Linked DNA regions of Algoriphagus sp. Y33. The protein of the gene in region 1 interacts with the protein of each later gene in a pairwise test. Links are inferred from orthologs where the notes say so. Each region holds a gene or a part of one and is shown in the gene's direction. Other genes may lie near its edges.

Evidence for each region. Proteins that work in one complex are often made in the same cells at the same time.
Region 2: the proteins of ID165_RS18145 (region 1) and ID165_RS08960 interact in binary tests that used the Escherichia coli proteins (3 or more experiments, as listed by UniProt). The link is inferred for Algoriphagus sp. Y33 from one-to-one orthologs.

The regions. Positions count from the first base shown.
Region 1 is NZ_CP061947.1:4,500,861-4,508,591, reverse strand. Bases 3,006-5,902 are described here. They hold ID165_RS18145 (cbb3-type cytochrome c oxidase subunit I), read left to right. Parts: upstream 3,006-3,460; coding sequence 3,461-5,344; downstream 5,345-5,902. Other genes in these bases: ID165_RS18140 (heme A synthase), read left to right, coding at 5,328-5,902; ID165_RS18150 (cytochrome c oxidase subunit II), read left to right, coding at 3,006-3,442. In the rest of the region: ID165_RS18165 (DUF3341 domain-containing protein), read left to right, coding at 1-375; ID165_RS18160 (cytochrome c), read left to right, coding at 389-1,093; ID165_RS18155 (quinol:cytochrome C oxidoreductase), read left to right, coding at 1,096-2,388; more of ID165_RS18150, read left to right, coding at 2,411-3,005; more of ID165_RS18140, read left to right, coding at 5,903-6,404; cyoE (heme o synthase), read left to right, coding at 6,407-7,309; ID165_RS18130 (cytochrome c oxidase subunit 3), read left to right, coding at 7,316-7,731. UniProt on the Escherichia coli protein: Cytochrome bo(3) ubiquinol oxidase is the terminal enzyme in the aerobic respiratory chain of E.coli that predominates when cells are grown at high aeration.
Region 2 is NZ_CP061947.1:2,204,951-2,210,390, reverse strand. Bases 2,474-5,389 are described here. They hold ID165_RS08960 (methionine aminotransferase), read left to right. Parts: upstream 2,474-3,315; coding sequence 3,316-4,464; downstream 4,465-5,389. Other genes in these bases: ID165_RS08950 (arginine decarboxylase), read left to right, coding at 5,139-5,389; ID165_RS08955 (hypothetical protein), read left to right, coding at 4,588-5,013; ID165_RS08965 (arginase), read right to left, coding at 2,474-2,934. Also shown: argS (arginine--tRNA ligase), read right to left, coding at 1-1,497; more of ID165_RS08965, read right to left, coding at 1,984-2,473; more of ID165_RS08950, read left to right, coding at 5,390-5,440. UniProt on the Escherichia coli protein: Shows aminotransferase activity with methionine and histidine as substrates, and to a lesser extent also with phenylalanine.

The DNA.
Region 1 (7,731 bases):
AGTAAATTGCCGATTGCGGCCTTCTTGTTTGGCTTGCTTGGAACTACTTTGGCTTTGACCATGCAGTTTTATATGATGCGGTTTGACTGGCCAATGATCATTGGTGGTAAAGATTTTGCCGCTTTCCCTGATTTTATTCCCGTTACCTTCGAACTGACTGTTTTGTTGGCATCATTTGGAATGGTAGGAGTCTTTATGGTAAGCACTAATCTGAAGCCATGGGCTCAGCCTAGAATATTTGATTTGAGAATTACTGATGATAAGCACGTGATGGCAATAGATATAGCGAATAACTCGGCTATTGAGCTGGCGAAGATCGAAGAGATATTGAAATCTTCAGGAGCATCAGAGGTTAATAAAAAAAGTTTTGAATAGTAAATCCGGAAAAATGAAGATTGCTAAAACACTAAGTATTTTAGGGATTGCAGTGGCAGGGATTGCCCTAGCAGGCTGTAGAGCCGGAGGAGAGAATCAAGGCTTGGAATTTGCTCCTCAGATGTACCACTCGGTAGCCTATGAACCTTTGACTCAGATCGTGGATTCTGAAACAAAAGGTAACATAATCTCCACCAGAGAAGATGGAAAGGGTGAATATTTCAACAGTAATATCAACAACCCTCATAATATGAATATGAGAGAGCCTGTAGCAAATACGGTTCCTAGAAATAAGCAGGGCTATTTACCGTACAGATACAAAGCTTTCGAAGTAGAAGAAGCCGGAGCCGCGGTGAAAAATCCGATTGAACTCTCGGATGGAGTATTGGAAGAGGGTAAGAGACTTTTCGGTCTTTACTGTACTCCATGCCACGGATCAGGGGGAACAGGTGACGGTAAAGTGGGGGAAATTATCGGTGGTGTGGCCAACCTTACAGGCGGTGCATATACCGGTCTTTCTGAAGGACATATTTACCATGTGATCACTAAAGGTAAAGGAAGAATGGGAGCTCATGCTTCTCAAATCACTCCGGAAAACAGATGGAAGATTGTTCACTATGTGAAGCAGGATCTTCAAGGCGGTCAGAATGCTGATAATGCAGTAGCAGTGGCAGAAGCGGACCAAGATGTTACACAAGTAGAAACTCCAGCTAATTAATTATGGCTCACGACGTACAACACTATAATCTGGATCAAAAATTTGATTTCTCCGCAGCGACCAAAAAAGCCATTTTTATGGTTTTGGGAATCGGTGCAGCATTACTGGTTCTTGGTATTGTAATGGCTATCTTTGGTGGTGGTCATCATGAAGCTGCTGAGGCAGAAGGACACGCATTTCATTGGTACCAGCGCCTATACGCTAACCTCTGGATCAATAACGTGTATTTTACAGGTATTGCAATCATTGGAGTATTCTTCTTTGCTATTCAATATGCCGCTCAGGCAGGTTGGTCTTCAGCGATCATTCGTGTGATGCTTTCTTTAGGCAACTGGCTTCCAATTGCCGGTGTATTAATGATCGTTACATTCTTCGTAGCAAATCATAGTCTTTTCCATTGGACACATGCTTACTTGTTTGATACTGCTTCTCCGGAATATGACAGTATCATAGACGGCAAAGGAGCTTTCTTTTACTGGCCTATGGCTAAAGGAACTTTCCCTGTGTTTTACATCTTGAGGATGGTTTTGTTCTTTGGATTTTGGGTGTTCTTTTTCAAGAAATTCCAAAGCTTTACCTATAATGAAGACCTTATCGGCGGCACCTCTTCTTGGTATAAAATCAGAAGCTGGTCAGCGTTTTTCTTGATCTTCTTTGCAGTATCATCTTCCATCTCCGCATGGGATTGGGTAATGTCAATTGACACGCACTGGTTCTCCACGCTATTTGGATGGTATGTATTCTCTTCCTGGTTTGTTGCCGGTCTTTCCACCATTACCCTGATCACAATTTTCCTAAAGAGTCAAGGATTACTGGAAATGGTAAATGAGAATCATGTTCATGACTTGGGTAAGTTTATATTTGGTTTCACTATCTTCTGGACTTATTTATGGTTCTCCCAGTTTTTGTTGATTTATTACGCCAACATACCTGAAGAAACAGTATACTTCATCGAAAGATTGTCCAGTGATATCTATGGTCCGTTTATCTTTGTGAATCTGGGAATGAATTTCGTCTTGCCGTTCTTTTTGTTGATGACTAGAGATTCAAAGAGACATGGAGTATTCTTGAAACTAGTTTGTGCTTTGATCATTGCCGGTCATTGGGTGGATTTCTTCCTAATGGTTCAGCCCGGTACTTTGGGGCATAACGGAGGCGTTGGATTTATGGAAGTTGGGATGTTCTTAGTATATGGAGCAGCCTTTACATTTGTAGTTCTTTCCGGATTGGCAAAAGGGAACCTAGTTCCTAAAAATCATCCTATGCTTGAAGAAAGCTATCATCATCACATTTAATAACAGCCGAAATAATTAAGGTATGTACGGATTTCTGATTGGAGTAGGGGTTCTTTTGATATTTTCCATAATATGGATGGTATATAGAATCCAAACGTTGGTCTCTGTGGTAAAAGGATCTGATAAAAAGATCGCTTCAGGGAGTAATAAGGTAAATGCAATTTTGTTTATAGTTTTCTTGGTAGGTGCCAGCATATTGATGTTTTGGTATTCTATCAAAGAGTTTGACAATTATCAATTGCCGATTGCATCTGAGCACGGTGTGGTTACCGATTCTTTGTTTTGGTGGACAATGGCTATCACGGGGATAGTATTTTTGATTACTCATGTGTTACTATTCATATTCCCTTATAAGTATCAGTATAGTGAAAAGCGAAAGGCAGATTTCTATCCTGATAATAATAAACTTGAGATTATCTGGACTATAGTTCCTGCCGTAGTACTTGCAGGATTGGTAATTTCCGGATGGGTAGCTTGGTCGGATATCACCGCTCCGGCACCGGAGAATGCGCACACTGTGGAAATCATGGGGTACCAATTTGCATGGGAGATTAGATATCCAGGCAAAGACAAAGTATTGGGAGATTATGATTATAGACTGATCACCGCTACTAATGCCCAGGGAATAGATTTCACTGATAAAAATGCTCTTGATGATTTTTCATCTCCTGTTGTAGTAATCCCTAAAGGAGAGCCTGTTCTTTTCAAAATCAGAGCAAGAGATGTACTCCATTCTGTTTTTGCTCCGCACATGAGATTGAAAATGGATGCTGTTCCTGGAATGCCTACCCGTTTTTGGTTTGTACCTACTAAGACTACAGCTGAAATGAGAGAGGAGACAGGAAACCCTGAATTTAATTATGAGATCGCTTGTACAGAAATCTGTGGAAATGGACATTTCTCCATGCGACGAGTTATTGAAGTAGTAGAGCCTGAGGCGTATCAGAAGTGGTTTGCTGAGCAGAAGTCTTTTATTCAGATGAATCCGTCCCTAGCGGATGGTCTTTCTTCGGAGACTAAAGAGCTTGCGGAAATTCAATTAAGCGAAAAGTAACAAACAAAATTATAGATTATGTCTACAGCATCTGTCGCAAATCATGACGCAGCACACGATCATCATGACCATGAGCACCATGATAATTTTGTAACAAAATATATTTTCTCTCTAGATCACAAGATGATCGCAAAGCAGTATCTGGTTACGGGTATGTTTTGGGCTCTGCTTGGAGGCTTTCTTTCGATCCTTTTTAGATTGCAATTAGGCTTTCCTGAGATGGATATGTCTTTCCTCCGCCCAATTCTAGGTGGTTGGATCGATGAGACCGGACATTTAGATCCTACATTCTACCTTGCATTGGTTACCATGCACGGTACCATCATGGTATTCTTTGTATTGACTGCCGGACTGAGTGGTACCTTTTCCAATTTCCTTATTCCATTGCAAATCGGTGCAAGAGATATGGCATCGGGTTTTATGAACATGCTATCTTACTGGTTATTTTTCCTTTCCGGTGTTATCATGTTTATATCTCTGTTCCTTAAGACTGGCCCTGCTTCAGGTGGTTGGGTAGTGTATCCTCCTCTGTCGGCTTTGGAGCAGGCAATTCCCGGTTCCGGACTGGGGATGACCCTGTGGTTGATAGCGATGACCTTCTTTATCGCCTCATCTCTTATGGGAGGGATAAACTACATCACCACGGTAATCAACCTTAGAACAAAAGGGATGTCTTTCTCAAAGCTTCCTTTGACGATTTGGGCTTTCTTCTTGACAGCAGTAATCGGTTTATTGTCATTCCCTGTATTATTTGCGGCAGCATTACTATTGGTATTTGATAGAAGCTTCGGTACGTCCTTTTACCTTTCTGATATTTACATCGGTGGGGAAGCACTTCCGAATACAGGAGGTAGCCCAGTTCTCTATCAGCATTTATTCTGGTTCTTGGGACACCCTGAAGTGTATATTGTATTGCTTCCCGCATTGGGGATTACCTCTGAAGTAATAGCTACCAATTCGAGAAAACCGATTTTTGGATACAAAGCAATGATTATCTCATTGTTGGGTATTACTGTACTTTCCTTTGTTGTTTGGGCTCACCATATGTTCGTGTCAGGTATGAATCCATTCCTTGGATCGATATTCATGTTCTTGACCTTGATCATTGCAGTACCATCTGCGGTAAAAGTCTTTAATTATTTGACAACCCTGTGGAGAGGTAATTTGATTTTTACTCCCGGGATGTTGTTCTCCATAGGGTTGGTATCTTTCTTTATCTCAGGTGGATTGACAGGTATTTTCCTAGGGAATTCTGCTATTGATATTCAACTTCATGATACTTACTTTGTAGTAGCCCATTTTCACTTGGTGATGGGATCTGCTTCTTTCTTTGGTATGATTGCCGGTGTTTACCATTGGTTCCCTAAGATGTTTGGAAGAATGATGGATGCCAAGTTGGGTTATATTCACTTTTGGATCACCTTTGTAGGGGTATACATGGTGTTCTTCCCTATGCACTACATCGGTATCGCCGGCTTCCCTAGAAGATATTATACTTGGACAAACTTTGATTTTGCCAATATGTATACTGATTTGAACATGTTTGTATCGGTTGCTGCGATTGTCACCTTCTCTGCACAGTTCATCTTCTTGTTCAACTTCTTCTACTCTATGTATAGAGGCAGAAAGGCAACTCAGAATCCATGGAGATCTAACACGCTAGAGTGGACTACACCAATTGAACCAGGACATGGCAACTGGCCAGGCGAAATTCCTTCTGTTTACAGGTGGCCTTATGATTACTCTAAACCGGGTGCTGAAGAGGATTTCATTCCTCAGACAGTTCCTCTTTCCGCAACTCCTGAGTCTAATCTTCCACATGAACAAGAATTGGTGAAAGTGGAACTGGAAATCATGAAGGAAGAAGAGGAAGTCTTGGTTTCAAATGGAACAAGCCACTAACAACTCACTGAATAGCTTTCGCCGTGTGAGTTTAATCACGGTGATAGCTGTTTATTTGCTGATTCTTATCGGTGGGATAGTGAGAAGTTCCGGTTCTGGAATGGGCTGTCCTGATTGGCCGAAATGTTTTGGTGCGGTGATCCCTCCCACTAGTGTAGATCAGCTCCCCGCAAATTATCAGGAGATTTATCTAAATAAAAGATTGGCCAAGAACGAACGGTTCGTGGCAACACTTGAAAAACTGGGATTCTCAGAAAAGGCTGAGGAAATAGCGAATGACAAATCTATTCTTATTGAGGAAGAGTTTAATCCAGTGAAAACCTGGATAGAATACCTCAATCGATTGGCTGGCGTAGTGATTGGCCTGTTGATTGTTCTTACCGTTTGGAAATCATTTTCGCTCGGAAAGGCTGATCGATGGATACCTATCTTATCTGTTTTCAATCTTATTCTAGTCATTTTCATTGGATGGATTGGGTCTATTGTAGTATCTACTAATTTGCTGCACTGGATGATTACTTTCCATATGATGTTGGCTTTACTATTAGTTTCTCTTCTGATCTATGTCTATCACAGATCCGGTAGATTGATCAAAGGTAAAGGCCTGAAAATTGATGTCCCGAGACGAATAGAACTGATTTTGCTGATTGGTACTATTTTGATGTTAATTCAAATCGTTTTAGGAACACAAGTTCGTGAGCAAATTGATATTATTTCCTCTTCACTTGGAGATATGCTAAGGGATGAGTGGATAGGTCGTATAGGTATAGAATTCTTGATACACCGATCCTTTTCTATAGCTCTGCTGGGAATTCATGTAGTGTATTTCTTTTGGGCATTTAAGTATACCCTGAGAAAATCTCAAGTTAATCTTTGGTCTCAGGTCTTAATGATTTTGATTATACTGGAAATAGCGACAGGAATGGGTATGGCATACTTCGGTATTCCTGCATTTCTTCAGCCTATCCATCTCTTATTAGGTTCTTTGACTATCGGTGTGCAAGTCATTTTGCTGCTGGAGATTAGAGAGCAAATTCAGTTTCGATTAAATACAAATTGATCATGAGGACAGTTGAAGTAACTGACCATATTAGTAGTTTAGTAGTTGGCAAGATCAAAGCTTACGCTGAGTTGATAAAATTAAGGCTTTCTGCTTTAGTTACTTTCTCTGCCGTATTTGGCTATATTCTTGGCGATCGGGGAGTAAGTTTTGGTTGGTCTGGCTTTATTGGACTTGCTCTTGGCGGATTCTTAATCAGTGGTGCTTCCTGTGCGGCAAACGAAATCCTAGAGCGTGATTTGGATAAGCTGATGAAGCGTACCCAGAATCGTCCGCTTCCATTAAAACTTATTTCACTTCAGGAAGCACTTTGGGTTACTTCCCTTGTTTCTATTCTTGGTGTTGGCTTGCTTTGGTATTTTACCAATCCGATGACCACTTGGTTGGGGATTTTAAGCATGGTCCTCTATGTATTTGTCTATACTCCTTTGAAAAGAATAGGGCCAATAGCAGTATTTGTCGGTGCTATTCCCGGTGCTTTGCCTCCGCTTTTGGGTTGGACGGCTGCTACGGGTTCTATCAGCCATGAAGCCTTGATTATTTTCGGGATTCAATTCATCTGGCAGTTTCCCCACTTTTGGGCTATTGCTTGGGTGGGAGATGAAGATTATAAAGCAGCCGGGTTCAAACTATTACCAAGTGGTGGCGGCAAAGACCTAAACACTGCAATTCAAATAATGATTTATACACTATTCCTTTTGCCTCTGGGTTTGCTTCCAAGTTATTTTGGACTTACCGGAATGACATCAGGTGTTGTGGCTACAGTATGTGGAGTTTTATTTCTTGCCCAGACATTTTCATTGATGAAAGATTGTTCTCGCAAATCCGCATTACGAATTATGTTTGGATCATTTTTATACCTACCCATCGTACAGATTGCTTACTTATTGGATAAATTACCATAACGACCGATGGAAAAGGAATTAAAATATGTAGATATAGTAGATCAGCCGATTTCAATGCATCCTAAGAAGTTTGCGTTATGGTTGTTCTTAGTGACTGTTGTAATGATTTTTGCGGCGCTTACCAGTGCATATATCGTGAGGCAATCAGAAGGTAATTGGTTGGAGTATGATCTTCCGGCGATCTTTTGGTACACTTCAGGGATAGTAATTGTAAGTAGTATTTGTCTTCAGTATGCCTATTCAGCTGCTAAAAAAGATAATTTAGTAGGTGTGCGGGCTGGCCTTAGCCTAGCTGTGTTATTTGGGGTTGCATTCCTTGTGGGGCAGTGGTATAGCTGGGTTGCGCTGGTGGATGAAAATGTGTTTTTCGTAGGGAATCCTTCGGGATCGTTTCTCTATGTATTCACGGGATTGCATGCCGT
Region 2 (5,440 bases), 2.3 Mb from region 1 along the record:
TTGCTTGTAATCAACTCCAATTTGCGCTGCTTTTCTCAAGATAGAAGCGATTCGGGCATGTGAGTATTGGATAAAAGGCCCTGTGTTTCCCTGAAACTCTATAGATTCTTGAGGATTGAAAAGCATTCGTTTTTTTGGATCTACCTTCAGCAGAAAGTACTTCAAAGCTCCCATTCCAAGGGTCTCATAGAGTTCGGCTGCCTGCTCTTCATTGAAGCCATCGATTTTGCCAAGCTCCTTGGTGTGTTGAGCTGCAGTATCTACCATCTCCTGCATCAGATCATCAGCATCTACCACAGTTCCCTCACGGGATTTCATTTTTCCTGTTGGTAAATCTACCATGCCATAGGACAAATGATACAGTCCTTCACCATAAGGTCTGCCCAATTTTCTCATAATCTTAAATAAGACATCAAAGTGATAATCCTGCTCATTTCCAACTACATATACAGATTTACTGATTCCGAAATCATCGTACTTCAGATCAGCAGTTCCCATATCTTGAGTGATGTAAACAGAGGTGCCGTCCCCACGAAGAACAAGCTTTTCGTCCAATCCCTCATTAGTAAGATCCACCCAAACTGAGCTATTTTCCTTCTTGAAAAAGGCTCCCTTATCGAGACCCTCAGCGACAATATCCTTGCCTAACAGATAGGTGTCCGACTCATAATAATACTTGTCAAAACTAACTCCCATACGTCGGTAGGTTTTTTCAAACCCGGCATACACCCAAGCATTCATCTGCTTCCACAGTGAGACCACTTCTTCGTCATTGGCTTCCCACTTGCGGAGCATATCCTGCGCTTCAAGGAGCAGGGGGGCATTCTTTTTGGCTTCCTCTTCTGTCTGTCCTTTTTCTTTTAGTTCAGCAATCTGCTTTTTGTATTCCTGATCAAAAATCACATAGTATTTGCCGGCCAGATGATCTCCTTTCAGTCCGGAAGACTCCGGAGTTTCACCATTGGCAAAATGCCGGTAAGCCACCATGGACTTACAGATGTGAATTCCCCTGTCGTTTACCAGGTTGGCTTTGATCACTTCATAGCCATTTGCTTCTAGAATATTGGCGACTGAGAAACCCAAAAAGTTATTTCTCAAGTGGCCTAGATGTAATGGTTTGTTCGTGTTTGGGGAAGAATATTCCACCATCACTTTCTGACCGTTGGCAGGAAGCTGGCCGATGTTTTCATTTGCAAAAAGCTTTTGGAACACATCTACCCAGATCATATTGTTCAGTTCCAGATTCAGAAAACCCTTCACCACATTGAACCCCGATACTTCAGCGACATTTTCTTTGAGGTATTCACCGATCAAAGTGGCGGTAGCTTCCGGAGTTGCCTTCGATACTTTCAGGTAAGGAAAGACAACGAAAGTATAGGTTCCTTCAAATTCCTTCCGCGTAGGAGCGAGACTGATCTGCTCCAACGGCAGGTCGTGATTGAAGATATGCTGAAAGGCAAGCTGAATGCCGTTGTGTATTGATTCTTGTATGTTCATGATAATAATTTTGCCACAAAGAGCGCAAAGGTTCGCAAAGGATTAAAAAGGTCTTGGCCCTTTAGTATTTATAACCCTCTTGATTCCGTATCGCAATTTTGAGACATTAAAGTTTATAATTAAACCTAATTTATAACCTCCAAGCTTTAAATAATTTATTGCTTGGGCCAAATGGACGTCAGATATTTCTTTAACAGACTTCAGTTCGATGACCAACTATTTTTGAACAAGTAGATCGATTTTATAACCGAGGTCAATTGAAATCCCATCAATCGTAATTGGCATTGTCTTTTCAACTTCAACTTGCAAACCTAAGTTTTGAAGTTTTATTGCTAAAACTTTTTTGTAGACATTCTCAAGCAATCCAGGACCTAGTTGCGTATGAACATCAATTGCAACACCCAGAACGATATTGGATAATTCATCTTCATTCAATTCTTTTTTCAGGTCCATCTTTGTGTCACTTTGTGTTCTTTGTGGCTTAAGTTAGAAATTATCTACCAGGCTTTTAGTTGTTGCTTCGAGGACTTCGAAAGCGTTTTCAGCCATCAAATTCTCTGAATCCAGCGTGGGGTTTACTTCCACGATTTCCCAGCAGCAGACGCGTTTGTCCCGTATGAGTTTGACATTTAACTCTATCGCTTCTTGGACTGTCAATCCATCAGGAACAGGTGTGCCCGTACCTACAGAAATAGAACTATCCAGACTGTCCACATCAAATGAAATATAGATTTGATCGCAGTCTTTAAGTGTTTCTAAGGCTTCAGTGGCGATCTGTTCTATTCCCTTTGAGCGAACTTCTTGGGTACTGAAGTTTTTTATTCCGTAATTTTTCATCAAATGATCCTCCGGAGCTTGCGTGTCCCTGACTGTGATGAATACTATATCACTTGGGATGATTTTTGGGAAGTCACCACCGATGGTTTTGATTTTCTTCCAGATCGCCAAAGTCTCCTCGGATGGCTCATTGACCCGGCAGTCCAGGTTGTCCAATTGGGAAACCATCGCCAATGGCATTCCATGCATATTTCCGGAAGGAGTGGTGAAAGGAGTGTGCAAATCAGCATGGGCATCTATCCAGATCACCCCCAGTCGCTTTTCGGGATCGGCAGCTTTGATTCCCATGATAGTTCCTGCGGCGGTGCTGTGATCCCCTGCCAGGACGATAGGGAATTTCTTTTCCATCCTCAGTGATTCTATGGTGGAATACACATTTTTCAACACCTGATATACACCGTCTATGTACTTGGCATGGGGAAAATTATTTCCTTTCCAAAGGTAATTATTGGCATCAGGAACATTAATTGGATCAAACTGGGTGAAGAAATCAGACTTCTTATCCAAACTTGCAATTTTCAATGCGTCAATCCCCATACTTGCTCCCCGGGTGCCGGCAGCTATTTCCGAACGTACTTCTACTAGTTTAATATCTCGCATTTTGGTGGAGTTTTAAAGTTATATTGGGTTGGCTAAAGCGAGGCAAAAGTAGTCAAAAATGCCTAAAATTCATCTGGCGCAAAGTCTTCAGACCTGCCTACCGGTCGGGCAGGCTTGTGCTGATCATATTGCAGTCTCCTGACTGCTTCATAAAACTTTCATAATAAATTCAGCTGAGACCAATTGAAAGGCAGTAATTATTTTGTCCAAGTCGGGAGATTCGAACCGTTACAGTAGTCCATATTTATTGGAAATTCTACTAAGAAAATCAGCGTAGATCTGCGGTGTTTTTCTGCGCTAATCTGCGGAAAATAAAGACAATTCTGTACTCAATTCGTTCACATTGAAAAATACTATCGCAAAATCAATAGTTTTGAAGTTATGCCGAGTTCATCCAAACTTCCCCATGTAGGGACTACAATTTTCACAGTCATGTCGAAGCTTGCAAGTGATAGCAAGGCAATTAATCTCTCGCAGGGATTTCCGGGCTTCGGATGTGATCCGGTATTGCTTGATTTGGTAAATCACTACATGAGAGCAGGTTTCAATCAATACGCCCCTATGGGCGGAGTGCCTTTATTACGTGAGCGGATCGCTGAAAAAACCAAGTTGGTTTATGGGGTTGACTTGAATTCAGAGTCAGAAGTGACTGTAGTCTCAGGCGCTACTGAAGCGCTGTATGCTGCTGTGACCGCGGTGGTGAAGCAGGACGATGAAGTGATCCTCTTAGATCCTGCATATGATTCCTATGCACCTGCGGTGGAGTTGAGTGGAGGAATTCCGGTTTTTGTACCCTTGGAGATGCCTGACTTTTCGGTTAACTGGGAAAGAGTGAAATCGGCTATCTCTGACAAGACACGATTGATCATGGTCAATACACCGCATAATCCGAGCGGCTATGTGTGGACTAGGCAAGATCTGGATACGTTGGCTGACTTGATTCAGGACACCAATATTTTGATAGTAAGTGATGAAGTTTATGAGCACATCACCTTTGACGGGCGGGTACACCATTCTCTTTTGACCCACCCGGCGCTGAGAGAAAGAACGTTTATCTGTGGTTCTTTTGGGAAAACCTTTCATGTGACGGGTTGGAAGATCGGCTATTGTATTGCTCCGCCGAAGCTAACGGAGGAATTCCGTAAGATCCACCAATTTTTGACTTTTAGCACAGCTACACCTTTACAATATGCACTTGCCGATTACTTGTCTGATGCGGGACGCTATTTGACACTTCCGCATTTTTATCAAAAGAAAAGGGATCTTTTCTGCGATGGACTGAAAAATACTCCATTTCAATTCACGCCGGCGCAGGGAAGCTTCTTCCAAATGGTATCCTATGCCCACCTGTCGGACGAATCTGACTATGGCCTTTCTGTGAGGCTAACCAAGGAAATTGGAGTTGCGAGTATTCCGATTTCCGTGTTTTTTTCGGATGGAAGTGACCGTAAAATTCTTCGATTTTGCTTTGCAAAGGATAATTCGGAACTTCATCTGGCACTGGATAGATTACTGAAAGTGAAGTTATAGAGTTGTATATTAAGTGTGTATGTTTGTATTTTATAAAAACCCTATAAAAATTATAGGGAATATAGGATTTTAAGCTATTCTGACTTATTTTTGAGGGTATTTTAACTTCTAAAACTCAAAAAAATGAGTGCATTACAACAGACCAAGGTTTCGTCTTTTGACCAATTACTTAGTTTATCCGTTGGCTTTTCTAAAGTTTCCGTAAATCAGCAGGAGGTCATGAAGATTTTCAACGAAAAATCAGGTATCGTTATGCAGGGGATGTGCAAGTTTGAAGAGTGTTTTGAGGAGCTATATCCACTTTTTAGAGGATTGAGTGAAGGAGGAAAACCGAAAAGTTTGGATTTGGGGTTTTCCCCATCAGACAAGTCTGTTTATTTTCATTATCCTGCGCCAAGTCATCCTGAAGTAACTCTATTCTTCTCCCGATTAGTCTCACTTTTGGAAAAGGAGGTGAAATTTAAAAAAGTGTTGAAAGAGGTAATCGGTAACCGAAGACATTTTAATTCTGAGCAATTTCTGCTTCAGAATGCATTGATGGGTCTGTAGAAAATTAAGAAATCATTACCTTTATCTATTAATGGGACAGTCCTTTGGGATTTGTCCTTTTTTCGTTTGAATTCCCCTGATAAAAAGCAATTTTTGCATGCCTTTAACACCAACTACTCTTGCTAATGAATACCTACAAAGACCTGATTGAGCAGACATTTGATTTTCCTACCAAAGAATTTAAAGTAGAAAACAATGAGCTGCACTTCAATGGAGTGAATATGATGGAGATCATACAGACCTATGGAACTCCACTTAAGCTTTCTTATTTACCTAAAATCTCCGAGAGTATTCAGAATGCCAAGTTGTATTTTAAGAATGCGATGGAACAGCATGACTACAAAGGCAAGTATACATACTGCTATTGCACCAAGTCATCGCACTTCAGTTTTGTGCTCAATGAGGCGTTGAAAAATGATATTCATAT